One region of the Modestobacter sp. SYSU DS0904 genome, then DNA from elsewhere that is predicted to be linked to it. Evidence: predicted binding sites of a transcription regulator. Region 1 holds the regulator's gene; each other region holds the start of a gene.
What was found. Region 1 encodes LexA, which represses DNA repair genes until DNA is damaged. Its sites were predicted from a motif close to TCGAACANNTGTTCGA; they were not measured.

Region 1 (10,203 bases):
GCCCGGGTGGTCTCACCGATCGGGTCGGTCGGGAAGTCGGCGAAGCAGATCGAGATGTCCATCGCGGTGATGATCAGCTCGACGGCCTTGACGAAGTTCTTCGAGTCGAACGTGCCGTCGCCGGAGAGGAACTTCATGAGGTTCAGCGACGCCAGGTTGCACGAGCTGTTGTCCAGGCTCATGTACTCCGAGCAGGGGTTGGACGCGTTGATCCGCCCGGTCTCGGGGTTGGTGTGCCAGTCGTTGATCGTGTCGTCGTACTGGATGCCCGGGTCGGCGCACTCCCAGGCCGCCTTGGTGACCTTGCCGAAAAGCTCACGGGCGTCGACGGTCTCGATGACCGAGCCGTCGCCGCGGGCCCGCAGACCGAACTCGGTGCCCTCCTCGACCGCGCGCATGAACTCGTCGTTGACCCGGACCGAGTTGTTGGCGTTCTGGTACTGGACGCTGGTGATGTCCTTGCCGCCGAGGTCCATGTCGTACCCGGCGTCGCGCAGCGCGCGGATCTTGTCCTCCTCGCGCGCCTTGGTCTCGATGAACTCCTCGATGTCGGGGTGGTCGATGTCGAGGACGACCATCTTCGCCGCGCGGCGGGTGGCGCCACCGGACTTGATGGTGCCCGCGGAGGCGTCGGCACCACGCATGAAGGAGACCGGGCCGGAGGCGGTGCCACCGGAGGAGAGCAGCTCCTTGGAGGAGCGGATCCGGGAGAGGTTCAGGCCGGCGCCGGAGCCGCCCTTGAAGATCAGGCCCTCTTCCCGGTACCAGTTCAGGATCGAGTCCATCGTGTCGTCGACCGCGAGGATGAAGCAGGCGCTGACCTGCTGCGGCGAGGCGGTGCCGACGTTGAACCAGACGGGCGAGTTGAAGCTGAACACCTGGTGCAGCAGCATCCAGGTGAGCTCGTGCTCGAAGATCTCGGCGTCGCCCTCGGAGGCGAAGTAGTCGTGCTCACGGCCGGCCGCGCCGTAGGTCAGCACGACCCGGTCGATCAGCTGGCGGAGGCTCGTCTCGCGCTGCGCGCTGCCGACCGCGCCACGGAAGTACTTGGTGGTGACGATGTTGGTGGCGTTGATGCTCCACTCGGACGGGAACTCGACGCCCCGCTGCTCGAAGTTGATCGAGCCGTCCCGCCAGTTGGTCATGACGACGTCGCGCCGCTCCCAGACGACCTCGTCGTAGGGGTGCACGCCGGCGGTGGTGAAGACGCGCTTGACCTTCAGGCCCTTGCCCCGGGTGGGCGCCTTCGGGCTGCGGCGGTTCCGGGTGGTGGCGAGGCGGTCGGCTGTCTCGGTCATCGTGCGAGGGCTCCCTGTTGTCGAGCTCTGGTGTCGAGCTGAGCGGCGGTGCGGGTGGAGCGGCTGGGGAAGCCGGCGGGTGCCGGAGCCGGGTGGTGCGGTGCGGTCTCCTCGTCGAGACCTGTGTAGTCGAGGGGTGTGACAGTTCTGGGGCCGGCGGGCTCAGGACCCGGCGGGCGCGCCCGGCGGTCCGTCGTCGCCGGCGGGTGACCCACCGGCGCGGGCGTTCACGGCGGCGCGCAGCTCGGCGATCTCCTTCTCGAAGTCCGCGGCCGAGCTGAAGCTCCGGTAGACGCTGGCGAAGCGCAGGTACGCGACCTCGTCCAGGTCGCGCAGCGGACCCAGGATCGCCAGGCCCACCTCGTGGCTGGGGATCTCGGCGCAACCGGTGGCCCGGACGGCGTCCTCCACCTGCTGGGCCAGCAGCGCCAGCTGGTGCTCGTCGACGGGCCGACCCTGGCATGCGCGCCGGACACCGGCGATCACCTTCCCGCGGGCGAACGGCTCGCTGACGCCGCTGCGCTTCACCACGGCGAGCACGGCCTCCTCGACGGTGGTGAACCGCCGTCCGCAGCCGGGGCACGAACGCCGCCGGCGGGTGGTCGCGCCCTCATCGGTCTCCCGGGAGTCGATGACGCGGCTGTCGGGGTTGTGGCAGAAGGGGCAACGCATTGCCGGTCCACCTCCTCCCGAGGTGTCGCGGCCGGGATCACCGCGGTGCTGTGACACCGTGGGACACCCGGCCCGTGGACCGTTCCTGTGGACTGCTCGGGGGACATCCGGTGGATGCGCCGGGGAGAACGTGTGGAACGGCTGTGGACGACTTACATCCGTGTAAGCACTAGATGTTGTGGTGGAACCGTACGGCCACCCCTACTGGTGTGCAAGCCCTGCCGCGCGTGTCGTGTTCCGCACCTGACCCGCCTGCCGCTCGAGCACCCATCCGCCCCATCCCGAGGTCCCTCGGGAGGCCGAGGCGCAGGTCAGGGCAGCTCGAGCACCTGGCCGGGCTGCAGCACCACGTCGTCCAGGCCGTTGTGGTCGAGGATCGCGTCGACCACCGCGCGCCGGTCCTCGTCCGGCGCCACGTTCCCGGCGATCGACCACAGGGTGTCGCCGGGCTGGACCACGACCGTGCTGGCGCCGGCCAGCCGCAGCGCGGGCTCGGCGTCGACGACGACCGCGAGCGTGCCCGCCGCCACCACCAGACCGATCGCCACCGAGAGCGCCGCCACCACGCGCCGGCCACGGCGGGTGAGCCGCAGCGGCAGCGGCTCCTCGCGCTGCCCCGGGGGGAGCGAGGCGGCGGTGCGAGCGGGCCAGCAGCCACCACCCCGGACCAGCCGCACGTCCGCGACCCCGGAGGAGGCCACCGGCCGCCCGCCCGGACGCACCGACGGGCGCCGCCCCAGGCGGGGCCCGACCTCTCCCCCGGGCACCCACCCGGCCGCGGGCGGCGGCACCAGGCGCAGGGACGGGCGGGACGGCGCGGGCGCGGCGGCGCTCCCACTCCGGGACTCGGCGATGACCATCGGTGCACTCCTTCCGACGGACGCCCCCTCGGGCACCGTCTCGAACGCCTGTTCGATTCGAACGTCTGTGCGATGTCTACCGCATCCCACCGACAGGAGGACTCCGACACGGCGCGGATTCGAACAGGTGTTTGAACAGACGCGCTGGAGCCGCTACCGTGCGGAGGGAGACCACGACGGCGCCCGCCCCCCTCCCGGGGGCGACGCCACCGGGCAGCTGCGTGCGCAGCCGGACGAGGAGGACAGATGGCGGTCGACGGCCGGACGGCGGACGAGCGCAAGGAGTCCAGTCGGCAGGGGTCCAGTCGGCGCAAGCGCGCGGCCGGGCCGGCTGCGGCGGAGTCCGCGGAGAGCACCGGCGGTGCGGCCGTCCGCGAGTTCCCCGACCGCGGGGAGGCCGGCGACGGGCTGACCCAGCGGCAGCGCCGGGTGCTCGAGGTCATCCGCGACTCCATCGAGCGCCGGGGCTACCCGCCCTCGGTCCGCGAGATCGGCGAGGCGGTCGGCCTCTCCTCCGCCTCCTCGGTCGCCCACCAGCTGTCGGTGCTGCAGCGCAAGGGCTGGTTGCGCCGCGACCCGAACCGGCCGCGCGCGCTGGACGTGCGACTGCCGGGTGAGCAGGGGACGACGGTCGGCACCGGCGCCGGGGTCGAGGGGCTCGCCGCGGCCGGTTCCGCCAGCGGCGTCGACGAGGCGGGCGTTCCGGCGCCCACCTACGTGCCGCTGGTCGGCCGCATCGCCGCAGGTGGCCCGGTGCTGGCGGAGCAGGCGGTCGAGGAGGTCTTCCCGCTGCCCCGCGAGCTGGTCGGCGAGGGGACGCTCTTCATGCTCAAGGTCGCCGGCGACTCGATGATCGAGGCCGCGATCTGCGACGGCGACTGGGTCGTGGTCCGCCAGCAGCCCACCGCCGAGAACGGCGAGATCGTCGCGGCGATGATCGACGGCGAGGCGACCGTCAAGACCTACAAGCGACGCGACGGCCACGTGTGGCTGCTGCCGCACAACCCGGCCTACGCACCGATCCCCGGCGACGACGCGACCGTCCTCGGCCGGGTCGTGACGGTGCTGCGCCGGGTCTGACCCCGGCATCCGGCCGGCGGCGGGACGGGCGCGCCCCTCCCGCCACCGGCCGGGTCACTCCCGCCGGCGGCCGGGTCACTCCCGCCGGCGGCGGACCTTCCCGCCGATCCAGACGAACACGGTGGCGACACCGGCCGCGATGATGCCGGCCGTGACCGGGGGCACTCCCCGGGCCGCGGTCACCAGCTCGCCGGCCGGCCCGGCGCTGGGCGCCGCCTCGGCCAGGCTGCCTGGAGCCGGTTCACCGGGCACGGGGACCAGTGCCACCTGCGCAGGCAGCCCCTCACTGACGACCAGCAGGTCACGGTTGTTCGCCGCGAAGGCGATCGCCTCGCCCTGCGGGGACTCCGGGAGCGCGATCCGGACCGGCGCGCCGGAGAGGGCACCGGCCACATCGGAACCGGTCAGCGTCCAGACGTAGGCGTCGGTGTACGTGCGCAGCGCGATCCGCTGGCCGTCGGCCGAGACCGCTCCCCCGGTCACCAGCAACTGCCCCGCCCGGCCGACCGGCCCGCCCGGCGTGCCGGTCAGGGTGAAGCCCAGCCCGACCACCCGGGTCATCGACACCGTGGCGCCGTCGGCGAGCGGCGCATCGGGGCGGTACACACCGGAGGAGCCGAGCACCTCCTTGGTGACGAGGTAGGGCGTGCCGTCGGGGGCCAGCAGGAGCGCCTCGGCGTCGTGGGCCCCGTCGGGGTAGGTCAGCCTGGTCAGCGTGGTGCTGCCGTCGGGGCGCAGCCCGATCAGCGCGACGGTCTCCCGGGCGGCGTTGTTGTCCCCGATGTCGGCCAGCCACAACGTGCCGTCCGCGCCCAGGGCCAGGTCCTCGGGGTCGTAGGGGTCGACGCTCCCCGACCGGACCTCGGCGACGGCGCACGCGGCGTCCAGGATGAACACCTCGGCCCGGTCGCCGCCGTCGTTCATCGCCAGCAGCGTCTCCCCCGCGCTGGCCAGGCCGGAGATCTCCGGCAGCCGCGGGTCGGTGATGGTGCAGCGCGTGCTCGGCGCGGCCCCCTCGGCGAGCGCCGCAGACGCCGGCAAGAACGCGAGCAGGACCGCCACCGGCACGGCGAGGAGCGCCCCGTCCGCCAGGCAACGGCGGCCGGCGCGGCTACGCGTGCGGCCGGCCCACTCTGGCACGGACCCAGCGTGACACCACGAATGCGTCGAGTGCATGAACCACGCCCAAGAGGACGATGCCGACGGCCGCTCCCACGACTGCATCGGTGACCCAGTGGAAGTTCAACGCCACCATGGCCACTCCTGTCGCCAACGGCCCCAGCACGCTGAGCAGCCAGGCCGCGCGCTGCAGCCGGGCGGGCAGGCCGTACTGGACGACCTGCCAGCGGGCCACCCCCCACATCAGCACGGCGTTGGCCACGTGCCCGGACGGGTAGCTCTCGCCGCCCCGGTGGAAGTAGGAGCCCGGATAGGCCGGGGCCGTGCGCCCGGTGCCCCACTTGAACGCGTAGACCGCCACGGTGAGCAGCACCAGGGCCAGCAGCACACGGACCAGCGGGGCCGCCGTGCGGTGGCGCCAGAACAGCCAGCCCACCAGCGCGCTGAGCACCAGCAGGATGGTGACCCGCCCGCCGGCCTGGGTGAACACCCACACCGGCCAGTAGGCGGCGGAGTCGCGCAGACCCCAGGACCCGACCTGCTCGGAGACCGCCACGTCCAGCCGTTCCAGCCGGCCACCGGCGAGCAGGTCGACGGTGACGCCGGCCGCGACGAGCGCGGAGACGAGCACCAGCCACCACGGCGGCCGGCCGACGCCGACCACCGGCCGGGCCGGGGAGCCGGGGCCACCGGCGGCGCTCCCCGTCACCCGCACCGCTCCGCTCGCCACGGCGTCACGGTACCGGCACCGTGACCTGGCCGTGACCGTCCCGGCAGCGCACTGCGCGGCGCGACCGGACGAGGTCGCGCCGCGCAGTGCTGGGCCGTGATCCCGGGGCCGCCCGACGACGTCCGCCGACCGGCCACCCGGGAGGACGGTGCCACCGGGTCCCGGTGGTCAGCCGCCGGCGACGGGGGTGTCGAACCCGTCGAGCGCCGCGGCGAGGCCGTCGTCGACCCGGGCGGTGAGCCGGGTGCCGTCCGCCTCGTGGCGCTCCTCGAGCACCTCGCCGTCCCGGTGCACCCGGGCGACCAGGTCACCCCGGTCGTAGGGCACCAGGACGTCGACGTCGATGTGCGGGTGCGGGAGCCGCTGAGCGATCACGTCGCGCAGCGCCTCGATGCCCTCACCGGTGCGGGCCGAGACCCAGGCCGCACCGGGCAGCGCCTGACGCAGCGCGAGGACGTCGTCCTCGCTCATCGCGTCCACCTTGTTGACCACGATCAGCTCGGGCACCGCCCGGGCGTCGATCTCCTGCAGCACGATGTGCACCGCGTCGATCTGGCCCAGCGGGTCGGGGTCGGCGCCGTCGACCACGTGCAGCAGCAGGTCGGCGGCGGCGACCTCCTCCAGCGTCGACCGGAAGGCGTCGACGAGCTGGTGGGGCAGGTGGCGCACGAAACCGACGGTGTCGGTCATCGTGAACTCACGGCCCTCCGGGGTCTGCGCCCGGCGGACCGTCGGGTCCAGGGTGGCGAACAGCGAGTCCTGGACCAGCACGCCGGCGTCGGTGAGCTGGTTGAGCAGGCTGGACTTGCCGGCGTTGGTGTAGCCGGCGATCGCCACGCTGGGCGTGGCGTTCCGGTCGCGGGAGTTGCGCTGGGTGGTGCGCGCGGTCGCCATGCCGGCGATCTCCTTGCGCAGCTTGCTCACCCGGGCGCGGATCCGGCGGCGGTCGGTCTCGATCTTCGTCTCACCCGGACCACGGGTGCCGATGCCGCCACCGCCGGCGACGCGACCACCGGCCTGCCGGCTCAGCGACTCACCCCAGCCGCGCAGTCGCGGCAGCATGTACTGCATCTGGGCGAGCTCGACCTGCGCCTTGCCCTCCCGGCTGGTGGCGTGCTGGGCGAAGATGTCCAGGATCAGCGCGGTCCGGTCGACCACCTTGACCTTGAGGATCTTCTCCAGCTGGTTGAGCTGGCCGGGGGCGAGCTCCCCGTCGCAGATCACCGTGTCCGCGCCGGTGGCGGCGACGATGTCCCGCAGCTCGGCGGCCTTGCCCGAGCCCACGTAGGTCGCCGGGTCGGGCTTGTCCCGACGCTGCATCAGCGCGTCGAGGACCTGCGAGCCGGCGGTCTCGGCGAGCGCGGCCAGCTCGGCCAGCGAGCGCTGGGCGTCCGCGACCGTGCCCTCGGTCCACACGCCGACCAGCACGACGCGCTCCAGCCGGAGCTGGCGGTACTCGACCTCGGTGACGTCGGCGAGCTCGGTGGAGAGCCCGGCGACCCGACGGAGGGCGCCGCGCTCCTCCTTGATGTAGGAGCCGGTCGTGTCGTCGGGAGCGTCCCAGGGGGTGGTCGCCGCGGGGCCCGGGTCCTTGGCACGCGCACGCGCCGCCTTGTCCACCCGGGCTTCGGCCTCGTCGAGGCGGTTCTGGGCTGTCGTCATCGGGTCAAGCGTGGCACGCCCCTCGGTGCGGGGCGAGTGAGTTGTCTGCATCGACTCTGTCGTCATCGTCGGGTACAACGCCTCAGGGCTCCGGATGCATCCCGAGGTAGAGCGACCACCGCTCCCCCGCCGGGTCCGCCGGCCGGCGGGCGTACTCGTCCAGCAGCCCGTACAGCCGGGCGCGGAGCTCCGCCATCGCCTCCGACCCCAGCCGCAACCCCATCCGGGTGCTCTCCAGGTGCTCCTCCCCCACCGCGGCCACCTCCGCCAGGAAGGCGGCGAGCGACACGTCCGACCCCGACGCCGCGGCGCCGGGGCCGTCCATCAGCCAGCTCTTCCCGGTGGCCCGGTAGGGCACCTCCCGGGCGCCCCGGTTGCCACGGCGCACCTGTTCGGCGGCCAGGAACCCGGTGTCGACCAGGGTGCGCACGTGGTGCAGCACGGTGGCCGGGTTACGGTCCAGCCGGGCGGCGATCTCCTTGTTGGTCAGCGCCTCGTGCAGGCACAGCCGCAGGATCCGGAGCCGGACGGCGGAGGCGAGGGCCCGGGCCTCCGCGTCGGTGGCCGGGCGGCGGGCGCCGGAGATCCGCGCCGGCCACTCCCGCTCGCTCACCCCGGGCAGCCTAGGCGCCCCGACCGACAGCGGGCCTGCGTCCTGGACCCCTGGAACGGGCCGGTTCAGAAGAACCGGCCGACCAGGTCGATCATCTCGTCCCGGCTCGTGACCGACTCCTGGGCGCGGAAGAACATGTCGAGGTGGCCCGGGGTGACGATGAAGTGGCCCGGGGTGACGATGAAGAGGAAGGTCGCCGGGCCGCCGACGGAGCGGAAGGTGTGGGTCAGCCCCCGCGGGAGGAAGAGCGTGCTGCCCGGGCCGCCGGTGAACGTGTCGTCCCCGCAGTCGGCCGCCACGGTGCCCGCCAGCACGAGGATCGTCTCGTCCTCGTGGGTGTGCCGGTGCGGCGGTGGACCCTGGCCGTCGAGCACCGTCCGGTACACGGCCAGGCTGCCGCCCGTGGACTCGTTCGAGCACTTCACGTCAGCGCTCCGGCCGGGAACGCCCTCGTCCGGCCCCAGGACGTAGCCGCGGCCGGGGACCGGCACCGCCTCGGCGGCGGCGCGACTCGCTCTGGGCGGCCCGGTCCGGGACATGAGGAGACCCTAGGGACACCGGGGACGACGCGCCAGCCACTGATTGACATCTCCCAATCGCCGACCCAGGCTCGCCCGGTGACCAGCGACCGGAGCCTGCTGCGGCACCACGACTTCCGCCGGCTCTGGGCCGCCGAGACCGTCAGCCAGGTCGGCACCCAGGTCACCCTGCTGGCCCTGCCCGTACTGGCGGTCTCCCTGCTCGACGCGACGCCGCTGGAGATGGGGTTCCTCACCGCGCTGGAGACCGCGGCCTTCCTGCTGATCGGGCTGCCGGCCGGCGCGTGGGTGGACCGCTGGCGGCGCAAGCGGGTGCTGGTGACCGCCGACCTGGTGCGGGCGGTGGTGCTGGGCACGCTGCCGCTGGCCTACCTGCTCGACGCGCTGACCCTGGGCCAGCTGTTCGTCGTCGCCGCACTCACCGGCACGGCCACGGTCTTCTTCGACGTCGCCTACCAGAGCTACCTGCCCGCGCTCGTCGACCGGGACCAGCTCGTCGACGGCAACGGGAAGCTGGAGGCCAGCCGGGCGGTGGCCCAGGTCGCCGGGCCCGGCATCACCGGCGGGCTGCTGCGGGTGACGGGCGCCCCGTTGCTCGTCGTCCTGGACGCGGCGTCGTTCCTGGTGTCGGCGCTCCTCCTCGGGCGCATCCAGCGGCCGGACGTGGTGCCCGACCGGGCCGGCCGCCGGTCGCTGCGCGCGGAGATCGGCGAGGGCCTGTCCTTCGTCGTCCGGCAGCCGCTGCTGCGCCGGATCGTCGCCTGCACCGCGACGTCGAACCTGTTCTCGTCGATCACGACGACGCTGCTGGTGCTGTTCGCGCTGCGCGAGCTCCGGCTGTCGGAGAGCACGGTGGGCCTGGTCTTCTCCGCCGGCGCGGTGGGCGGCCTGGCCGGCGCGGCGACGGCGGCGCGGTTCGCCCGGCGGGTGGGCGAGGGCCGGGCGATCCCGCTGGCCATCCTGGTGGCGCTGCCGTTCACCGCGCTCACCCCGCTGGCCGCCCTCGGCGCACCGCTGGTGCTGCTGACGCTCGGCCAGCTGGGCTTCAGCTGGGCGGTCGTGGTCTACAACGTGACCCAGGTGAGCTTCCGGCAGCGGCTCTGCCCGCCGGCCCTGCTCGGTCGGATGAACGCCTCTGTGCGGTTCCTCGTCTTCGGCACCATGCCGCTGGGCGGTCTGCTCGGTGGCGTGCTCGGCACCTGGCTGGGAGTGCTCCCGACGCTGTGGATCGCCACGGCCGGCCAGCTGCTCGCCGCCGGCTGGGTGGTGGCCAGCCCGCTGCGGCGGCTGCGCGACTTCCCCGACGAGCTCGACACCCACGCACCGGCCCCGGCGGCGCACCCGGTCGTCGCCACCGCGCTGCCCGAGGCCCGGACCCCCACCGCGGGCAGCGACCCGGGGCGGGCCGGCTGATTGGTCCGGCGGGCACCGGGTAGGCCGCCGTGGACCGCATCCGCACCGAGCACCCCTGTCAGGGAGGACGACGATGACCAGCCCGAACGAGGAACTCGACGACCCCGGCCGCGACCCCGCGGGCCTCGACCCACCGCGCAACCCGCTCGGCGGCGCGGACCAGGACACCGGTCGCGGTGCGCCGCGGGGCACCGGCAACGTCGGGCCGGCCGACAAG
Region 2 (10,203 bases), on a different contig from region 1:
TCGGCTGCAGGGTGAGGTCGAAGGGGCCGAGCCGGGCGCCGATGGCGGCGAAGGCCGGGGTGTAGCCGGTGTCGCCACCGAAGAACACCCGCCGCCGCGGCCCGGTGACCACCCAGGAGGACCACAGCGTGGTGTCCCGGGCGAAGAAGCGGCCGGAGAAGTGCCGGGCCTCGGTGCAGGTGAGGGTCAGGCCGGCGATCGTCGTCGCCTGGTCCCAGTCCAGCTCCACGACCCGGTCGTCGGGCACGCCCCAGCCCCGGAGGTGGGCCCCGATGCCCAGCGGGACGACGAAGGGCGCGGACTGGGTGCGCACCAGCGCCCGCACCGAGGGCAGGTCGAGGTGGTCGTAGTGGTCGTGGCTGATCAGGATCGCGTCGACCGCGGGCAGGCTGGCGATCGTCACCGGGGCGGGGTGCAGCCGGGTCGGGCCGAACACCGGGGACGGCGAGACCCGCTCACCCCACACCGGGTCGAGCAGCACCCGGTGGCCGTCGATCTCCAGCAGCGCGCTGGAGTGGCCGTACCAGGTGACCGCCAGCTCGCCGGCCTCCGCGGGCACCGCCGGGGTGGCCAACGGGATGGGCCCGCCGGGCAGGCCCTTGTGCCGGTCCTCGTGCCACTGGCGCAGCAGGCCGTTGCGGGCGTTGGCCGGCTCCAGCGCGGGGGTCGGCATGCTGTTGTGGAACTTCCCGTCGGCGAACTGCGGGGAGCCGGTGACGGTCGGGCGGAGCCGGCGCTGGCTGGCGCCCAGCGCCGTCGGCAGCCCCCAGGCGGCCCGGGCCAGCCAGCTCACCCCACCGGCGAGGGCAGCGGTGGCGGTGAGGGCGGCGGTGCGGCGGATTCTCGGCACGCCCTCCAGCATCCCCGACGCGGCTGGTCGGTGCCCGGGAAGTGGTGCAGACGACGCCCGGGCCCTGCCCACCAGGTGGACAGGGCCCGGGATTGCTCGTCGGTTCAGCCGGCGATGGCGGCCACCGGTGGGGTCCTCGCCGCGCGGCGGGCGGGCAGCACCGAGGCGAGCAGTCCGGCGACCGTGGCGACCACGACGATCGCCGCCACCTGCAGCCACGGCACGCTGACCACGACCTCGCCCACCTCACCGAGCGCCGAGGCGGCGCCGGCCGCACCGAAGGCGCCACCGACCAGCACGCCGATCACCGCGGCCACCCCGGCGACGAGCACCGCCTCCCAGGCCAGCAGGGCGCGCAGCTGGCGCCGGGTGAGGCCCAGTGCCCGCAGCAGCCCGCTCTCCTGCCGCCGCTCGACCACCGACAGGGCCAGGGTGTTGCCCACGCCGATCAGCGCGATCAGCACGGCCACGCCGAGCAGCCCGGTGACGACGAGCAGCAGCACGTCGACCACCTGGTCGATCGCGGCCCGCTCGCTGGCCAGGCCGGTGACCCACGCGGTGGGGACGGCGACGCCGGCGAGCTCGGTCACCTCGTCGATGACCGCGGTCTGGTCGGCGTCGTCGGCCAGCCGCAGCCAGACGGTGTCCTCGACCGCGTCCGGCACCAGCGCGCGCAGGTCCGCGATGTTGAGCAGCGGGGCGTCCTCGTCGCCGGCCACCACGGTCAGCTCCCGCGACCGGTCGCCGGCGGTCAGGGTCACGCTGTCGCCCACGGCCGTGTCCCAGCTCTCCCGGGTCCAGCGGGACAGGGCGACCTCCCCCAGGGCGGGCAGCGTCGTGTCCGCGGTGGAGCGCAGCACGGGCAGCGCCTCCTCGGGGTCGACCCCGAGGGCCCAGGTCTCCCAGTCGTCCGGGCCGGTGAGCGTGCCGCCGGGCAGCGTGGTGGTGGCGACCACGCCGTCCACCGACTCGAGCTGCCCCGGCAGTGACGCCGGCAGCTCGGTGCCCCCGCCCTGGACGATCACGTCGGTCGGGTAGGCGGCGGCCAGGCCCGCCTGCGCCGTCGCCCGGGTGGAGGAGGCGCCGACCACCATGGCGGTGGTCAGGGTGACCCCGATGATCAGTGCGGTGGCGGTGGCCGCCGTCCGGCGGGGGTTGCGGGACGCGTTGCCGGCGGCGAGCCGGCCGGGCAGCCCGCCGGCGCGGCCGAGGAGCCGGCCGGCCGCCGCGACCACCGGCGGCACCGCCCGCTGGGCCAGCAGCAGCCCGCCCAGCGCGCTGAGCACCCCGCCGGGCAGCGTGATCAGGATCTCCGCGGAGCTGACGCCGTAGACCATCAGCGCCACGCCCGGGACGACCAGCAGCAGTCCGACCACCAGGCGCACCACGCCGCCCCGGGAGCGCAACGGCGCCGGGTCGCTGGGCCGCAGCGCGGCCAGCGGCGCCACCCGGGTGGCGGCCCGGGCGGGGGCGATGGCGGCCAGCAGGGTGGTCAGCGTGCCGACGGCGAGGCCGGCGAGCACCGCGTAGAGCGGCACCGACACCCCGGACAGCGGGATCGGCGAGTCGGTGGCGCCGACGATCGCCGAGACCAGGGCGGCCAGCCCGATGCCGGCGCCCACGCCGAGCACCGAGGCGGCCAGGCCGGTGACCGCCGCCTCGGCCAGCACGCTGCGCCGGATCTGCCGGGCGGTCGCGCCGACGCAGCGCAGCAGCGCCAGCTCGCGGGTCCGCTGGGCGAGCAGCACCGCGAAGGTGTTGGCGATGACCAACCCGGCCACCAGCACGGCGATGGTGCCGAAGACCAGCAGGATCGTGGTGAGGAAGCCGGCGTCGCCGGTGATGGCGGCAGCCTGGTGCTCGGCCTGCTCCGTGCCGGTGCGCACGGTCACGCTCTCGTCGGTCAGCGTGCTGCGCACGGCGTCGGCCAGGGCGGCCGGGTCGGTGCCGGTGGTGCCGGCGATCCGCAGCTCGGTCGGCTCGGTGGCGCCCCAGGCCCGCGTCTGGTCCGGGGTGGCCCAGAGCCGCCCGTACAGGCCGGCCGTGGGGTCACCGCGCAGGTCGACGACGCCGGTGACGGTCGCATCGGCGGTCACCGCGACGCCCTCGTCGTCGTAGACGGTGACCGGGAGGACGTCGCCGACCTCGGCGCCCACCCGCTCGCTCACCGCCACCTCACCCGGGCGGACCGGGAGCGCGCCGGCGGTCAGGTGCTGCCAGCGCAGCGACGGCTCGCCGGCGACGGACTCGACCTCCGCGTACTGGGCCCCGGTGCGCCCCGGCGGGACGATCTGGAGGTAGGCCTCCCAGGTGGGGGCGACCGCCCGCACGCCGTCGACGGCGGTGAGCTGGTCGGCTACGGCGGCGAGGCCCTCGCCGCCGTCGGCGGTCACCACGGCGGCGGTGTCCACGTACTGGGCGCCGGCCGCCTCCAGCACGGTGGCGCGGGTGGTCTCGTTCAGGATCAGCGTGGCGACGACGAAGCCGACGGCGATGACGATCGCCAGCGTGGAGGCGACCAGCCGGCCCATGTGGGCGCGGATGCTCGCCCTGGTGACTGTGGACATGGCCCCGGTGCGCACGGCGTCAGTCCCCCAGTCCGCGGAGCGCGCTGATCACCGAGTCGACGGTGGGCTGCTGCAGCTCGCCGGCCAGCATGCCGTCGGCGAGCAGCACGACCCGGTCGGCGTACGAGGCGGCCACCGGGTCGTGGGTGACCATGACGACGGTCTGCCCGGTCTCCCGCACGCTGGAGCGCAGCAGGTCGAGCACCTCCGCGCCGGACCGGGAGTCCAGGTTGCCGGTCGGCTCGTCGGCGAACACGACGTCGGGGCGGGGGAGCAGCGCCCGGGCGACGGCGACCCGCTGCTGCTGGCCGCCGGAGAGCTCGTGCGGGCGGTGGTGCAGGCGGTCGCGCAGGCCCAGCCGGCCCACGACGTCGTCCATCCAGGCCTGGTCGGGCCGCTGCCCGGCCAACTGCATCGGCAGCAGCATGTTCTCCTGCGCGTCGAGCACCGGCAGCAGGTTGAAGGCCTGGAAGACGAAGCCGATCCGCTCGCGGCGCAGCTTGGTGAGCTGCTCGTCGCGCAGGCTGGTCAGCTCGGTGTCGCCCAGCCAGACCTGGCCGTCGGTGGCGGCGTCGAGCCCGGCGAGGCAGTGCATGAGCGTCGACTTGCCCGAGCCCGAGGGGCCCATGATCGCGGAGAACGCGCCGCGCTCGAAGTCGACGTCGACACCGGCGAGTGCGTGCACCGCGGTCTCGCCGGCGCCGTAGGTCTTGCGCAGCCCGCGGGCGCGGGCGGCGGCGGAGTAGCCGGCCGCCGGCGGCTCGCCGGGGACGGACAGGACGGGAACGGACACTTCGGGCCTCCGGACGGACGCGGTCGTTGACGATGACCACGTTCTCGTCCGGAGGTCTCCTCCCGCGTCGCCGCCGGGGCTGGTCTCCGCGGGTGCGCTGCTGCCCCCGCAGGAGGACCCGGTGTCATCCCGCGGGCTGATGGGCTCAGGCGGGGGCGTCGCGGAGCAGGTCAGCGGGGGCGACCAGGCCGCTGCGGTAGGCCAGCACGACAGCCTGCACCCGGTCCCGGCTGCCGGTCTTGGACAGCACCCGGCCGACGTGCGTCTTCACCGTCGCCTCGCTGACGAACAGCTGCGCGGCGACCTCGGTGTTGGTGGCGCCGTAGGCCATCAGCACCAGCACCTCCTTCTCCCGCGGGGTCAGCTCCGCCAGCGCCCGGTCGTCGTGCGGCTGGGCGGTGCCCGCCGAGCCGGTCCCGCGCAGCATCGGCGCGACGTGCTGCAGCAGCCGCCGGGTCGAGCTGGCCGCGATCACCGAGTCGCCGGCGTGCACGGTGCGGACCGCGGCGAGCATCTCCTCCGGCGGTGCGTCCTTGAGCAGGAAGCCGCTGGCCCCGGCGCCGATCGCCGACATCACGTACTCGTCGAGGTCGAAGGTGGTCAGCACGACCACCCGGGGTGGGTCGGGGAGGGCGGTCACCTGCTGGGTCGCCGTGATCCCGTCCGTGCCGGGCATGCGGATGTCCATCAGCACGACGTCGGCCGGCGTCGACCGCAGCAGCTCCACGGCCGCTGCGCCGTCGCCGGCCTCGCCCACCACCGTGAGGTCGGGCTGGGAGTCGATCACCATCCGGAAGCCGGCGCGGACCAGTTGCTGGTCGTCGACGAGGACGACGCGGACGGGGTCGGCGGGAGATGCGCTGCTCATCGAGCGAAACGGTAGGGCAGGACGGCGTGCACGCCGAACCCCCCGCCGTGTCGGGGACCGGCGGTCAGCCGGCCACCGTGCAGCTCGGCGCGCTCGCGCATGCCCAGCAGGCCCTGCCCCTCGCCGTCGGAGACGGCGATCGCCGCGGCGGCGCCCCGGCCGTCGTCCAGCACCGACAGCTCCAGGGAGTCCGGTCGCCAGTGCAGCCGCACCCACGCCTTGCCGGCCGGGCCGGCGTGCTTGAGCACGTTGGTCAGCGACTCCTGCACGATCCGGTAGGCGGCCAGCTGCGCGCCGGCCGGCATCGGCTGTGCCGAGCCCTCCACCAGCAGGTCGACGTCCAGCCCGCTGGCGGCGACGTCGGCGACCAGGTCGTCGATCGCCGCGACGTCGGGCTGGGGGGCGAACTCCTGACCGTCGCCCTCGCGCAGCACGCCGAGGAGCTTGCGCATGTCGGTGAGCGCCTGGCGGCCGGTCGCCGAGATCTGCTCCAGCGCCTCGGTGGCGGCCGCCGGGTCGGCCTGACCGGCGTAGCGGCCGCCGTCGGCCTGGGCGATCACCACCGACAGCGAGTGGGCGACGACGTCGTGCATCTCCCGGGCGATCCGGGCCCGCTCGGCCTGGGCCGCCAGCCGCATCTCCTGCTCGTGCTCCAGTTCCAGCAGCCGGGCGCGCTCCTCCAGGCCGGCCATCCGCAGCACGCGCGCGCGGCGCAGGTCGCCCAGCGCCCAGGCGGCGACCACCGAGACGCCGATCGCACCGGAGCTGACCATCAGGGACGCCGGGTCGTACGGGCCGGTGTAGTAGGTGAAGGCGGCGAGCACCCCACCGACCAGGCCGGTGGCCAGGCCGGCCTTGGAGGCCCAGCGGGGGCCGTAGGCGGCCAGCGCGTAGACCATCACCAGCGCGGCGAAGTTCGCGGGCAGCAGGTCGGCGGTGTAGGTGATCAGCTGCAGCAGGCTCAGGACGACGACGGCCGTGGCAGCCGGCACCGGTGCCCGGCGGCGCCAGGCCAGCGGGATGCTCAGCAGGAAGCTGAGGAAGAGCCCCGCGTCGCCGGCGTACCCCGCGCCGAGCACGGTGGTGAACAGGAAGAAGAGCGCCGCGAGCGCGCTGTCGACGGCGAACGGGTGCCGGCGCAGCCAGGCTGCGAGGCGCTCGAGGGCCGTGGAGTCCATGGTGGCGACAGTAGGCAGGGGACGGCGTGCCGTCGTCGTCCTGCGGGGTGAGCGGCGCGTCCACCCGGGGGTGGAGGCCGACGCCGTGCGGCGGCCGTCCCGCGTGGTGGGCGTCAGGCCGCCCGGACGGTGATGCCGTCGGCGGTCACGGCGAACCGCACGTGTGACAGGTCGGGTGCGTGCGCGTCCGCCACGAGCTCGTCGGGCCGGTGGGTGTCGCCGACGGCCAGGGTCGTGCACCCGGCGGCGCGGGCCGACGCCAGCCCGGCGGGCGCGTCCTCGACCGCCAGGCAGCGGGCCGGGTCGAACCCGAGCCGGCGGGCGCCGAGCAGGAACGGGTCAGGGGCGGCTTTGCCCTGCTCGACGTCGTCGAAGGTCACGATCTCCCGCGGCCGGGGCAGCCCCGAGCCGGCCAGCCGGGCGGCCAGCAGGGTGCGGGTGCACGAGGTCACGATCGCGACGCGCTCCGGCGGCAGGGCGGTCAGCGCGTCGACGGTGCCGGGCAGCACGGCGATGCCGTCCGCGGCCGCTTCGGTTTCCAGGTGCTCGATGCGGGCCAGGGCGTCGGCGACCCGCTCGGCGGCCAGCAGCTGCCCGATCACCTGCACCGCCGGGCGGCCGCCCATGCCCAGCTCGGTGAGCACGGCCGGGTCGACGTCGTGCTCGCGTGCCCAGGTGGCCCAGGCAGCCAGCGCGCCGCTCATCGAGTCGATCAACGTGCCGTCCATGTCGAACAGGACGGCGTCGAACGTGCGCCCGGTCAGGGCGCTGAGGCCGAGCGAGGGGACGGTCGTCGGCTCGGGCACGCGGCGATCCTCGCAGCCGCACACAGCGCCATGCAGCCGCGGGCAGGGGCACGCAGCCGTGGGGCGCGGCACGAGGTGAGACCCGGCGTCGGGTGAGGGGCCGCGTCAGCTGAGCAGGGGTCCGATGAGGATCTCGGTGCCGTCGGGTCGCCAGGTGCGCCATCGGCCGTCGGGTTGTCGCTCGACGCGGAAGCCGTGGTGGACCTTGGTGTGGTGCCGTTCGCACAGCAGCGCTGAGTTCTCCAACGAGGTCTCGCCGCCGTGGATCCAGTGGATGAGGTGGTGCACGTCGCACCACCAGGTGGGCGCCCCACACCCGGCGAACACGCAGCTCTTGTCCCGCCGCTCGACGGCCCGCCGCAGGCCGGGGGTGACCACCCGGTGGTCCCGACCGAGATCGAGCGGCACGCCGTCGGGGCCCATCACGATCCGGGAGATGCTCCCGTCACAGGCCAGCCAGCGGGCCCCCCGCCGCGGAGAGCAGCTGCCCGGAGCCGGTGGTCGCCGCGGCTGCTCCGGTGGCGGGGTCGACCAGGTCCTCGGCATCGAGGGTGACGACCACGTGCGGCTTGTGCGTGCGCAGCGTCGGCAGGTTCCCCGCCGCGAGCTGGTTGTCGCACAGCTGCGCCAGCGCGTCGGCCTGCTGCTGGGACCGGGTCCGCAGGTCGCCCTTCGGGCGGTCGGCCTGCACGATCGACTCCAGCGCCGCGGTGAACTTCTCCCCCGCCACCGCATCCAGCTGACCACCGAAGGCCAGCCCGTCGGCGTTCTTCGACGTCCACAGCCGCCGCCCCTCGGTCGGGTCGGGCTCCGGTCCGTCCGGGTCGACCCCGGCCACGTACCGCGTGACCACCCCGACGAAGCCCTCGTGGGTCTGGGTGGCCGCCGCGAGCGCCAACGCGTCATCGACCTCGGCCAGGTCATGCCCCTGCTCCTGCGCCGACGTCAGCCGCGCGGGGGTCAGCCGCCGGGCGGCCTCGGCCAGCTTCCCCGCCGTCACCGCCCCCGCCGCCGCGGCGGCGCTCAGCGCCGGCAACCGCTCGCCCAACCGACCGGTGCGCACCACCCGCTCGGCCTCCGGGGCGGCCAGCAACCCATGCCCGACCAGCCACGACCGCATCGACTTCAGCCCGTCGACCTCCGCGGCCTGGGTCAGCTCGCACTCCCGCACCGTGCGCGCCACCTCGGCGGCCAACCGGTTCTGCGCGACCAGCAACCCCCGCAACCGGCCCAGCACCTGCGGCCCGAACAGCGACTTCAGGTCATCGCAGGCCAACGAGTCCAGCGCCGAGGCCAACCCCGACCCGAGCAGGCGCTCCAGGTCATCGGAAGGCAGCTCGGCGACCACGTTCGGCGCAAGCACATCCGGATCGGCGTCCAGCGTCGACAACTGACTCACGGACACCTCCCGCCATTCGAATGTGTGTTCGAATTCTAGCTGGATATGGCTCGTAGATCCAGTCGAAACCGCAGGTCAGGCGCTCGTCCACAGATGAGGCTGGGGGATTGACACGCCGCTCCCAGCTCCGTCACGGGACGACCGTCACCGGCCAGCGGCCCAGGCGGACCAGTCGCACCGCGACCGAGCCGACCACCCGGTGGCCGGCCTGTTCCGAGGCGCCGACGACGACCGCGTCGGCCAGCACCTGGTCGGCGATCCGGGTCAGCTCGGCGACCGGGTCGCCGCTGGCGGTGCGGTACTCCGCCTCGACCCCGAGCTGCTCGGCCGCCAGCCCCAGCTCCGCCCGCAGCTCGGCGTCCACCTCCGCCGCCGCCTCCCGCACGAGTGCCTGCGCGCTCGGCACCCAGCCGGCCATCGACGGTGCCGCCTCGGTCACGAACACCGCGACCAGCTTCGACCGCTGTCGCCGGGCGAGCCCCGCGGCGTAGGACGCGGCCCGCAGCGACGTCGGCGACCCGTCGATGCCGACCAGGATCACCCGCGGACCGTCGGTCCCGCGCTCGAACGGCCCGGCTGCGGTCACGGCGCCATCCAAGCGCACCGGCCGGGGGTCAGGCGCTGGCGCGATGCTGCAGCTCGGTGGTCCGGTCCAGGGCCGCGCACTCGGCGGCGAAGTCGGCCAGGGCCCGGCGCAGCGCCACCCCCAGCCGGTCGGAGCGCACGTGCAGCTCGTCGCGCAGCAGCAGGGGCAGGCCGGTGGCGGTCGTGCCCGCCACCAGGCGGAGGTCCTCGGTCAGCGCGGCCTGCTCGGCGGCCACCTCGGCCGCCACCACCTCCGCGGGTACCGGCTGCCCGTCGGCGCCGGCGAGGAACAGGCAGGTGAAGACCCGGGTCGAGTCGGCGTCCTCCGGCTGCAGCAGCGTGAGGACGGTGGTCCCCGCGCCGTCGGGCGGGGTCAGCCGCAGCAGCAGCTGGAACGGGGCCCGGTGGACGTAGGTGGCCTGCAGCACGCCGTCCTCGACGGCCCGTTCCTGCCTGCTGCAGAACCCGCCCGGCTCCCGGGCGACCGGCTGGTCGGGCACCTCTGCGTCCAGGCCGGCGGCCGTGGCGTGCACGAACGGCACGTGGGCGACGTCGACGAAGGCGTCGATCAGCGGACCGGCCGGCGCCGAGGTCCGGGCCGGGGTCAGCCAGGCGGCGCTGTACCGCGGGTCGTCGGCCTCGGGCACCGGCAGCGGCCGGTCCCGCGGCTCGTCGGGGGCCAGCCAGATCAGCCCGAGCCGCTCGGTCACGCCCCATGCCGGCGGATCGGCGTCCAGTGCCCCGCCCTGCCGGCGCACGGTCCAGTTCCGGCCGAGCAGCCGCACCTGGACGTACCCGCCCTCCCGCAGTTCGCCGGCCAGCGCCACCGGGTGCCAGGCGTGCTCCAGCGCCGGGTCGAGGTTGCCGAACACCGGACCGGCCGGCTCGGGCAGCTCGGGCACCTGCTCCGGGTCGGGTGCCGGGTGGGAACCGCCGGCCCGCGGCGGCCGGGTGACCGGCGTGCGGTCGGGTGCCAGCCACACCCAGCCGTCGCGCTCCTCCACCGCCCACGGCACCGGCAGGTCGGCGCGCGGCGGGGGCGCGCCGTGCGGGCCCAGCGCGGGGATGCGGGTGCAGCGGCCCTCGGCGTTGAACTGCCAGCCGTGGTACCCGCACTGCAGTCGGCCGTCGACGACGGTCGCGGTGGTCAGCGGCAC
Region 3 (10,203 bases), on a different contig from region 1:
CCCGCGGCGAGGTGGCGCTGCCGTGGCTGCGCGGCCGGTCGGGCTGGGCGCCGCCGGTGCAGGCCGCCCAGCAGCACGCCCGGGCCGAGCTCGGGTTGCTCGGCGTCGGCGACCTGCCGCTGGTGCGCATGACCCACCTGCCCTCCCCGGGCGAGGGGGTGGAGCGCTGGGCGGTGACGCTGGGCGCGCCGGACGGCGACGTGCTGGTCACCATCGAGAGCCGCCGTTCGGCGGTGGCCGCGCTGACCACCTGCCGGGCGCTGCGGCCGGTGCACTGGCGCACCTGGCACCCGCTCTCGCTGCAGGCGCCCGCCCCGGCCGGCCCCGCCTGACCGCGCGGCTCAGCGCAGCGCGCGCCCGCGGGCGGCCAGCAGCGGGATCGCCAGCTCCGCCGAGGTGAGCGAGCCGTGGTAGGCGGCCAACAGCGCGGCGTGCGGGGGCTCGGTCGCCCCGGCGGGGAACGCCCAGGTGCCCCGGGCGAGGACGACGACGTCGCCGATGCGCTCGATGACCGCCGGGTCGACCGGGCCGAACACCCCGGCAGCGGCGGCCTCCTCCCGGCCGGCCACCCAGGCGCGCTCGCCGAGCACCTCCCGCCAGGTGGTCAGCACGTCGTCGGCGGCGCCGGGCTCGGTGTGCACGTAGCGGGCCCGCGGCTCGCCGGTGAGCAGCCGGACGCCGTCGGTGAGCGCCGGCTCCTCGGTGACGTCGAGCCGGGTGTCACCGGGGACGTCGACCATGCCGTGGTCGGCGGTGACCAGCAGGACGGCGTCGTCGGGCAGACCGGCGGCCAGCTGCTCCACCACCCCGTCGACGACGGCGAGCTGGGCCCGCCAGCTGGGTGAGTCGACCCCGCGGACGTGCCCGGTGAGGTCGAGCTCGGCGGTGTAGGCGTAGACCAGGCTGGGCTCCCCGGCGGCGAGCGCCCCGTGCACCAGCGCCACCAGGTCGCCGGGGCTGTAGGCCGGTGTGTAGTCCGCCCCCCGGTAGGCCGCCCGGGTGAGCCCGGAGCCGGCGAAGGAGTGCGGGCCGATCGCGGTGCAGCTGACCCCGGCGGCGGTGGCCTGCTCGAAGACGGTGGGCCGGGACTGCCACTGCCGCGGGTCGGGGTCGTCCTTCCACTGCACGTGGTTGAGCGTGCGGCCGGTGCCGGGCACCTCGGTGACGAAGCCCAGCACCCCGTGGCTCCCCGGCGGCAGCCCGGTGCCCAGGGTGGTGAGGCTGACCGGGGTGGTGCTGGGGCAGGGCGCGGAGAGCACCCCGGCGGGGGTGCCGAGGGCGTTGAGCACCGGCGCGGTGTCGGGGTGGGCGGCGACCAGCTCGGCCCCGAGGCCGTCGACCAGCAGGACGACGACCCGGCGGGCGCCGTCGAGGGCCTCGGTGAGCCGCAGCGGGTCGCCGGGCAGGTCACCGCGCTGCACCGGGACGCCCAGCGCGGTCGCCACGCTGGGCAGGACGTCGGCGAGGGTGGCGCTGCCGTAGGCCGGGACGGCGAGGTCCGGGGGCAGGCTCATCGCACGGCGCTGCGGCTCAGCTGGTGGCGGGTCGCGCGGCGAGCACGTGCAGGCCGGTGGCGACGTCGCGGTAGGGGGAGGCGCCGGACAGGGCGAGCTCGAGGGCGCGGACGGCGTCCGGGGCAGCGCCGGAGGAGGCCTCCAGCAGGTCGGCGACGACGGAGACCCCGCGCCACTCCCCCGGCTGCAGGCCGGCGCCGGCGACGAGGGCGAGCAGCTGCTCGGGGGCGAAGCGCCGGCGGGCCGGGCCGCCGCGGGCCGGTGTGGGGTCCCGGTCGGCGAGCAGCTCACGGGCCTCGGCCGGGTGTCCGCCGACCGCGCGGGCGAGCACCGCACCAGCGCGGTTGGCCGCGGCGAGGGACAGCGTACCGCCGGGCCGGAGCACCGCGGCGATCTGGCCGAGGGTGCTGGCCGGGTCGTCGACCACCTCGAGCACGAAGTGGCAGAGGACCAGATCGAAGCCGGGGGCCGTCGGGCCGTCCGCGGTGACCGGGGGCATCCGGTCGGCGTCGCCCTGGAGCCCGCGCACCCGCTCGCCGACCCCGGCGGTGTCGGCCCGCCGGTGCAGGGTGGCGAGCGCGTCGGCGCTGGGATCGACGACGGTGACGGTGTGCCCCAGCTGGGCGAGCGGCACGGCGAACATGCCACTGCCCCCGCCGACGTCGAGGACCTGCAGCGGGCGGCCGGCGCTGACGACCGGGTCCAGCGCCGCCCAGACGGCCGCCGTCCGGGCGGGGGCCGGGGTCGGCGCGGCGGAGGAGGTGGGCGGCACGTGCGGAGCCTAGTGCGGGTCGGCCGACGCCACAGCTGGACGGGACACTGCACCGGGCGGGGGACGCTGCGCCCGGCTCGAGGGGGCGCCCACCCGCGGGTCGGCGCCCCCTCGCCAGATCAGTCGCCGGTCTCGGTGACCCCGAACATGAGCACGCGCCGCTGGACGTCGTAGTGGACCGTCTCGGTGTTGGCCAGCAGGTCCTGCAGGTTGTCGGCGTCGTCCGGGTCGAGGGTGAGGACCTCCTCCCAGGCGCCCTGGTCGAGCACGAGCTGCAACGTGTACGTGCCGGGCTTCCCCGGCTCGCCGGCAGTCCAGCTGAACTGGTAGTGGCTCAGCTGGCGGACCTGGATGGTGTTGTCGTTGACGGGCTGCGGGACCTCGGGCATGAGCTTGCCTCTCGACGATGGAATCGACCGGGCACCGAACCCGACCTGCGGACCGTGCTACCCGTCCGCCGCCGTCGCCACGCGCGGTGCGCGGTTCCTCGGGCCGCCGGCCGACGGGACCAGCGGGGCGCAGGTGACTGTTGGGGCAGGCGTCATCTCCGGTTCGCGCGCCTGCCGGGCGGCCGGCAGCGCCCTTCCCTACCGTCCCGCCATGCCGAGCTACCGACTGATGAACGGGTACGGGTACCCGACCGACACGTTCACCGCGGACTGCGACGAGACCGCCACGGTCTTCGCGATGTCCCGGGCGGAGGACTACCCGCGGCCCGAGCCCCGTTTCGGCGGCCGCCGCGACTTCCAGGTGCACCGCCAGGACGGCGAGCGCTGGCGCCTGCTGCGGGCCTGGGCGCCCGCCTGAGGAAAGACCCGGCGCGGCCCCACCGGCCCCACCGCAGGGACCCGCCGCGAGCGTGCGAGTGGCGGGGGGCGGTGGGGTCCTTCCTCAGTGCCCCGAGCTGCCGGGGCTGGAGTGCCACAGCTTCCGCGGCGGCGCGGCCGCTGCCCGGCGGGCCGCGGTCGCGGCGTCGTCGCCGGCCGGCTTGATGTCGGCGTAGGGCGACATCCGGAACCCGGTGGGGTGCACCAGCACCGGGCGCACCACCACCGGCCGCGAGCCGTGCGAGGCCGCCGCCCCGGCGATCGCCTGCTCGGTGTACTCCCCCGGCGCGGCCGTCAGCTCCGCCACCGCGGCCAGCCCGCCGGCCTCCCAGGCCTCGTGCAGCGCGGGGAGATCCCAGGCCCCGGTGGCGCGCAGCGAGACACCGCGCGGGCCGGTGCGCCGCAGCACCCCGCGGACCACCAGCAGCCACGAGTGGAAGACCGTGGCGGCGTAGGGGCCCTGGGCGTCCTCGAAGAAGGTCGAGTCCGCGCACCCAGTGCCGTCGTCGAGCGTCACGAACACCACCCGCCGGCCGGACCGGATCGGCGGGGTCTGGGTGGCCACCTTCACCCCGGCCACCAGCACCTCCGAGCCGCTCCGGCAGCCCAGCAGCTCCCCGGCCGGGACCGCCCCGAGCGCGGCGAGGAACGGCCGGTAGAAGTCGACGACGTGCCGGCTGGCGTCCAGCCCCAGCACCTCCAGCTCGGCGCGCACCCGCTCGGCGTCGGTGAACTCCGGCAGCCCGGAGGGGACGAAGTCCGGCAGTCCGTCGTCCCCGCCGTCACCGGCCGTCTCCTCGCTCCCGCCCGCCGTGCTCCCGCCCGCCGTGTTCCCGCCTGCCATGGCCTCCAGCCCGAACAGGTCGAGCCCCAGCTGGCCGGTGCTGCCGGCCTTCCGGCCGCTGCGGCTCCACCGGTCCAGCTCGCCGATCTGCAGCAGCAGGTCGCGGCGGGTCAGCTGCTGGCGCCGGCGGGCCGGGCGGCCGCCCTCGCTGTCGCGCACCCCGAAGCCGTAGACCGAGTCGAAGCCCCCGGCGAGGACCAGCCGCTCCACCACCGGCCGGGACACCCCCGCCCGGGTCCAGAAGTCGGCCAGCGAGCGGTACGGCTGCCCGGCGACGATCCGGCGCACCTCGTCGTCGTTGATGCCCTTGACGTCGGCCAGCGACAGCCGGATGCCGTACCGGCCCGGCGCGGGCATCGACGCCGGCATCCAGCCGGGGCGGGACCCCACCCGCTCCGGCTCCTCGCCCACCGGCTCGACCCGCTCGACCCGGTAGGTGCCGGCCGAGGCGTTCACGTCCAGCCCCAGCACCTGCACCCCGAAGTTGCGGGCGTCGTCGAGGATCAGCCGCTTGGGGTACATGCCCGGGTCGTGCGTGAGCACCCCGGCCAGGAACGCCGCGGTGTGGTGGGTCTTCAACCAGGCCGACTGGTAGGTGGGCAGCGCGAACGCCGCGGCGTGCGCCTTGCAGAACCCGAAGGAGCCGAAGGCGACCAGCACCTCCCACACCTGCTCGACCACCGCGACGGGGAACCCCTCGTCGAGGGCGCGCGGGGCGAACCAGGCCTTCACCTCCGGGTGGGCGTCGCGCTCCCCCAGGGCCCGGCGCACCTCGTCGGCCTCGGCCAGCGAGCAGCCGGTCATCGCCGCGACGATCATCAGCACCTGCTCGTGGAAGACCACCACCCCGGCGGTCTGCTCCAGCGCCGGCTTCAGCGCGGGGTGCAGGTACTCCGGGTCGCGCCAGCCGTTCCGGGCCAGCAGGAACGGGGTGACCATGTCGCTCTTCACCGGGCCCGGCCGGAACAGCGAGATGTCGATGATGAGGTCCTCGAAGGTGGTCGGTGCGAACTTGCCGACCAGCTCCCGCTGCCCGGGTGACTCGATCTGGAACATCCCCAGCGTCCGGGTGCTGCGGATCAGCTCGAAGGTGGTCGGGTCGTCGCGTGGGACGGCGTCGATGTCGACCTGCTGCCCGTCGACCCGGGCCACCTCGTCCATCGCGTGGGCGATCGCCGACTGCATCCGGATGCCCAGCAGGTCGAGCTTGAGCAGCCCGAGCTCCTCGACGTCGTCCTTGTCGAACTGGCTCATCGGGTAGCCGAGGTAGCTGCTCTCCACCGGGGTGCGGTCCAGCAGCGTGGCGTCGGACAGCAGCACCCCGCACGGGTGCAGGGCGATGTGCCGGGGCAGCCCGTCGAGCCGGGCGACCAGGTCGAAGAGCAGGTCGAGATCACCGCTGCCGCCGGATCGTCTCGACCCCAGCCGGCTGGCCCGCAGCTCCGGCAGGTCGCGCAGGGCCGCGTGCACCTGGTCGGCCCGGATGTGCGGGAACGCCTTGGCCACCACGTCGATCTCGGCCGGGGGCAGCCCGAGGGCCGCCCCGACGTCGCGGATGGCGTGCCGCACCCGGTAGGTGTCCATCATCGAGATGCAGCTGACCCGGTCGGCGCCGAAGCGCGCGATCACCGCGTCGTAGACCTCCATCCGCCGGGCGGACTCCACGTCGATGTCGATGTCGGGCAGCTGGTGGCGCAGCGGGGAGAGGAAGCGCTCCATCAGCAGGCCGTAGCGGATCGGGTCGACGTCGGAGATGCCCAGCAGGTAGGTGACCAGACTGCCGGCGCCCGAGCCCCGGGCCGCCGCCCGCACCCGCAGCTCCTTGATCAGGGTGACCACGTCGGCGACGGTGAGGAAGTACGAGGGGTAGCCGAGGGAGTCGATCACCGCCAGCTCCTCCTCCAGCCGCTCACGGACCGCGGCGGTGGGGGTCAACGCCCGCCGGCTGAAGCCGGCCTCGCACCGGGCGCGCAGCACCGCCGAGGGGCCCATCCCCCGCTCGGCGGCGGTGGTGACCACGTCGAGCTCGGGGTAGCGGACGCTGCCGATGCCCAGATCGGCGCGGACGTCGACGGCGCACTGCTCGGCGACCCGGGCCGTGGTCTCCAGCAGCCGCAGCGCGGCGTCGCGGTCGGGCCCGGCCAGCTCGGCGGCGAGCTCGGCCATCTCCTTGCCCGACTTCAGGTACCCCTCGGCGGTCCGCCGGTCGACGTGCCGCTCCCCCAGCGGGACCAGCCGGCGGGCGGCGTCCAGGACGTCGGCGGTGGGGGCGTCGAGCGCGTCGACGTAGCGCACCGCGTTGGTGAGCACCGCGGGCACGCCGGTCTCGGCCGCCAGCCGCAGCATCGCCTGGGCGCGGGCCCGGTCGCCCCGGCCGCGGTGGTGCACGACCTCGAGGACCAGCCGGGCCCCGTCGTCGCCACGGCCGAACACCGACCGCCAGGCGGCCAGCCGGGCGTGGGCGAGGTCGACGTCGCCGGCGGCCAGGGCCCGGCCCACCGACGAGTCGGGGCCCAGCACCGCCAGCAGACCGGGCGCGTGCTCCCCGGCCAGCGCCAGCGAGCTGACCGGCTCACCCCGGGTGCCCCCCAGGTGGGTGGCGCTGGTCAGCCGGCACAGCGAACGCCAGCCGGCGCCGTCGCGGGCCAGGAAGGTGACCCGGGGCAGCCGGGGGTCGACGGCGGCCCCGCCGCGGGCCGGCGACCGGCGGCCGGCGGGGTGGTGCGCCCGGCGCAGCTCCGCCGAGCGGACCCGCCCGGTCTCCCCCGGTTCACCGCCGGCGACGGGGTCGACGGCGAGGTCGACCCCGAACAGCGGCCGGATGCCGGCCGACCGGCAGGCCAGCGCGAACTTGACCGCGCCGTAGAGGCCGTCGCGGTCGGTCAGCGCGAGCGCCCCCATGCCGTGCTCGGCGGCCCGGGCCACCAGGTCGGCCGGGTGGTTGGCGCCGTGGCGCATCGAGCACCCGGAGGCGACGTGCAGGTGGACGAAGGGGTCGCCGCTCACGGGCGGGGCCGCCCGGCCGGCCGGCGGCCGTCACCCGGGCGGGTGCGCGCCGGCGCCGGTGGCGGGGTGCGGCTGATCGTCGACTCGACCACCCGCAGGAAGGTGGCGACGTCCCGGACCAGGTCGTCGGCCTCCCGCTCGGTGACCGCAGAGGACAGCCCGGCCTCGGCCGCGGCCCGCTTGCCCGCGCCGGCGGCGAAGAACGCCGCCCACTCGGCCAGCTCGGGTGCCACCTGGCTGATCAGCACCCACGCACTGCGCGGCCGGCGCCGGCCGCTCTCCGGCTGGGTGCGGGCGGCCAGCAGCGCCGCGGCACCGCGCAACGCGGCCAGGTGGGCGGTGGCGTACCGCCAGCCGGCCTCCGGTGCCGCCGCGGCCTCGGCGAGCCCGCGGTGGGCCTGGCCGAGCAGCTGCGCCGCGGCCACCGGCAGCGCCGGCGGCAACGGCAGCTGGCCCTGGACCGGGCGGTCCCGGCCGGAGCGGTCCGCGGACGGGGAGGACGGCGTGGTGGACACCGGGGTGAGGACCCGCGCGGCCATCAGTCGTGCACCCGCACGAGCAGCCACTGGTTGACCGTCGGCTCCCAGGACAGGTCGAACACCCCGGCGAAGCTCATCCGGGACCGGCCGGCCCGGACCGCCTCCACCCGCCACACCTGGCGGGTGGCCACCAGCTCCGCCGACGCACCACCCTGCCCGGTGCCGGTCTGCCACCAGGGGGAGGTCTCCACCCAGGAGTCGAGCAGCTCCCCCACCACGTACCGGGTCTCGCCGCGCCAGAACTGCGCCGGCCCCTCGGCTCCCCGCTCGACCTGGACCTCTTCACCGACGTGGCCACCGGCCCCGACGAGCACTCGGCTCATGACAGACTCCCGCACTCTCGCCCCCACCGGCCGCGCACCTGCCCGGCGGGGAAGCGCCCCGGAGGGCGCCGGACGGGGTGCACGATCCGGTGTTCGAACAGGTGTTCGAACACTGCTGAGTAGACCGGACCGGCCGGGGGGCGTCAAGCCGACGCGGGCGTGTCCCGACCGTGTCGTTACAGCCACTGCACTCTCCGCGGCCTGGAGTGGCCCGGGCCGCTCCGGGCGGTTGATCACCGGTGGCGCACGTCCGGCGTCGCGGTGGGAGGATCGCCGGCATGACCGCCGCGGAGGAGACCCCGCACCCACGGGTCGCCGAGGTCACCCGGCTGCTCCGCGCCGCCGGCGCCCCGGGCGAGGTGCGCGTGCTGCCCGACAGCGCCCGCACCGCAGCGGCCGCCGCCGCCGCGCTCGACGTCCCGGTCGGTGCGATCGCCAACAGCCTGGTGTTCGACGCCGGCGGGCAGCCGGTGCTGGTGCTGACCAGCGGCGCGCACCGGGTCGACGAGTCGCTGGTGGCCGGCCTGCTGGGCGTCTCCTCGCTCACCCGGGCGAGCCCGGCGTTCGTCCGCGAGCACACCGGCCAGGCCATCGGCGGGGTCGCCCCGATCGGGCACCCGGCACCGATCGGCACCCTGGTCGACGTCGAGCTGGCCCGGTACCCCACGGTGTGGGCCGCGGCCGGTCACCCGCACGCCGTCTTCCCCACCACCTACGACGAGCTGCTGCAGCTCACCGCCGGCACGGCCGCCGAGGTCGGCCCCGGGCCCGCGGTCCCCCAGGAGGCCCACCGATGACCGGCACCACCCCCGCCACCCGGGTCACCGAGATCCCGGCCGGCTGGCTGCGCGAGCACCTGCACGAGGCGCTGGCCGTCTACGGCGCGGCGATGGGCTACGGCGAGTCCGTCGTCGCCGGCCGCTACGGCTACGCCGTCCAGCACACCGAGCGCCCCGGCTTCCGGGCCGTCGGCGCGTTCGCCGAGGGGGCCCCCGGCGACGGCACCGAGCGGCTGGTCGGCTTCGGCTACGGCTACCTGGTCGAGCCGGGCCAGTGGTGGCACGACCAGGTGCGCAACGCGCTGGACCGGCGGACCGCGAAGCAGTGGCTGCCCGGCGCGTTCGAGGTGTGCGAGCTGCACGTGCTGCCCGACCACCAGAGCCGGGGCATCGGCCGCCAGCTGCTGCACGCGCTGGTGGCCGACCTGCCGCACCCGGCGGCGCTGCTGAGCACCCCGGACACCGACACCAAGGCCTTCCGGCTGTACCACGCCGACGGCTTCGTCGACCTGGCCCGCGGCTACCACTTCCCCGGCGACTCAAGGCCCTTCGCCATCCTGGGCGCCCGCCTCCCGCTCACCCCCACCGCCCGGAGGGCGTGATCAGCACCAGCCGCCCGGAGGGTCCGACCAGCACCGACAGCACCGTCGACGCCGTCGTCATCGGCTCCGGGCACAACGGCCTCGTCGCCGCCTGCCACCTGGCCCGCGCCGGCCTGCGGGTCGAGGTGGTCGAGCGGGACGAGGTGCTCGGCGGCGCGGTCTCCACCGTCGAGCGGTGGCCCGGCGTGCGGGTCGACCGGGGGTCCAGCGCGCACGTGATCATCCGGCACAGCGGCGTGGTCGAGGAGCTGGAGCTCGAGCGCTTCGGGCTGCGGTACGTCGACTGCGACCCCTGGGGCTTCGCCCCCGCACCCGCGCCCGGCGACCCCGGTCCTGACGGTCGCCCGCTGGTGTTCTCCGTCGACCTGGACGCCACCTGCGCCTCCATCGCGGCGGCCTGCGGGGAGGCCGACGCCGCGGCCTACCGCCGGTTCGTCGCGGTCTGGGGCCCGCGCAGCGCCGCCGTCGTCAAGGCCTTCGGCGACCGCCCGGCGATGAGCCGGCTGGTCCGGCACCTCTGGCCGGTCGGCGCGCCGCGGCGCGGCCAGCCGCGCACCCCGGGCGGGGAGATCGCCACCGACTTCCTCGGCTCCGGCGACGCGCTGCTGGACCGGTGGTTCACCAGCGAGCGGCTCAAGGCGGCGCTGGCCTGGTTCGGCGCCCAGTCCGGGCCGCCGATGTCCGAGCCGGGCACGGCCGCGATGGTCGCCTGGGTCGCCCTGCTGCACGACGTCCCGCCCGGGCACCCGGTGGGCGGCTCCGGCGGCCTCACCGAGGCGCTGGCCGCGCGGCTGGCCGCCGACGGTGGCCGGGTCACCCTCGGCGACGGCGCCGCCCGGCTGCTGGTCGACGACGGCCGGGTGACCGGCGTGCAGACCGAGTCCGGCCGGCGGATCCGGGCCGGCACCGTCGTCGCCGCCTGCCACGTGCTGACCACCAAGGCCCTCGCCGGGGACGACGCACCCCCGGCGCTGACCACCGCCGAACCGCCGGTGGG

Region 2: the regulator LexA is predicted to act here: its motif matches at 8,478-8,493, upstream of ACI79U_RS17195 (DUF222 domain-containing protein).
Region 3: the regulator LexA is predicted to act here: its motif matches at 7,919-7,934, upstream of ACI79U_RS19675 (DUF6504 family protein).

What each region holds. Positions count from the first base shown of each region.
Region 1 covers NZ_JBJHAQ010000023.1:14,716-24,918, forward strand. Annotated here, with positions in the region: gene ACI79U_RS14715 (vitamin B12-dependent ribonucleotide reductase) at 1-1,298, opposite strand, end outside; gene nrdR (transcriptional regulator NrdR) at 1,461-1,970, opposite strand; gene ACI79U_RS14725 (LysM peptidoglycan-binding domain-containing protein) at 2,282-2,830, opposite strand; gene lexA (transcriptional repressor LexA) at 3,077-3,910, shown strand; gene ACI79U_RS14735 (hypothetical protein) at 3,986-5,050, opposite strand; gene ACI79U_RS14740 (phosphatase PAP2 family protein) at 5,022-5,759, opposite strand; gene hflX (GTPase HflX) at 5,928-7,421, opposite strand; gene ACI79U_RS14750 (ArsR/SmtB family transcription factor) at 7,504-8,034, opposite strand; gene ACI79U_RS14755 (cupin domain-containing protein) at 8,100-8,459, opposite strand; gene ACI79U_RS14760 (MFS transporter) at 8,652-9,986, shown strand; gene ACI79U_RS14765 (hypothetical protein) at 10,060-10,203, shown strand, end outside.
Region 2 covers NZ_JBJHAQ010000032.1:18,545-28,747, forward strand. Annotated here, with positions in the region: gene ACI79U_RS17160 (MBL fold metallo-hydrolase) at 1-850, opposite strand, end outside; gene ACI79U_RS17165 (FtsX-like permease family protein) at 955-3,417, opposite strand; gene ACI79U_RS17170 (ABC transporter ATP-binding protein) at 3,437-4,210, opposite strand; gene ACI79U_RS17175 (response regulator) at 4,356-5,078, opposite strand; gene ACI79U_RS17180 (sensor histidine kinase) at 5,075-6,256, opposite strand; gene ACI79U_RS17185 (HAD-IA family hydrolase) at 6,370-7,062, opposite strand; gene ACI79U_RS17190 (HNH endonuclease) at 7,168-7,485, opposite strand; gene ACI79U_RS17195 (DUF222 domain-containing protein) at 7,508-8,461, opposite strand; gene ACI79U_RS17200 (universal stress protein) at 8,592-9,047, opposite strand; gene ACI79U_RS17205 (Rieske 2Fe-2S domain-containing protein) at 9,076-10,203, opposite strand, start outside.
Region 3 covers NZ_JBJHAQ010000047.1:13,513-23,715, forward strand. Annotated here, with positions in the region: gene ACI79U_RS19640 (sucrase ferredoxin) at 1-332, shown strand, start outside; gene ACI79U_RS19645 (alkaline phosphatase family protein) at 342-1,514, opposite strand; gene ACI79U_RS19650 (methyltransferase domain-containing protein) at 1,531-2,286, opposite strand; gene ACI79U_RS19655 (hypothetical protein) at 2,406-2,675, opposite strand; gene ACI79U_RS19660 (hypothetical protein) at 2,887-3,093, shown strand; gene ACI79U_RS19665 (DNA polymerase III subunit alpha) at 3,178-6,915, opposite strand; gene ACI79U_RS19670 (SAV_6107 family HEPN domain-containing protein) at 6,960-7,502, opposite strand; gene ACI79U_RS19675 (DUF6504 family protein) at 7,502-7,825, opposite strand; gene ACI79U_RS19680 (YbaK/EbsC family protein) at 8,104-8,622, shown strand; gene ACI79U_RS19685 (GNAT family N-acetyltransferase) at 8,619-9,206, shown strand; gene ACI79U_RS19690 (phytoene desaturase family protein) at 9,203-10,203, shown strand, end outside.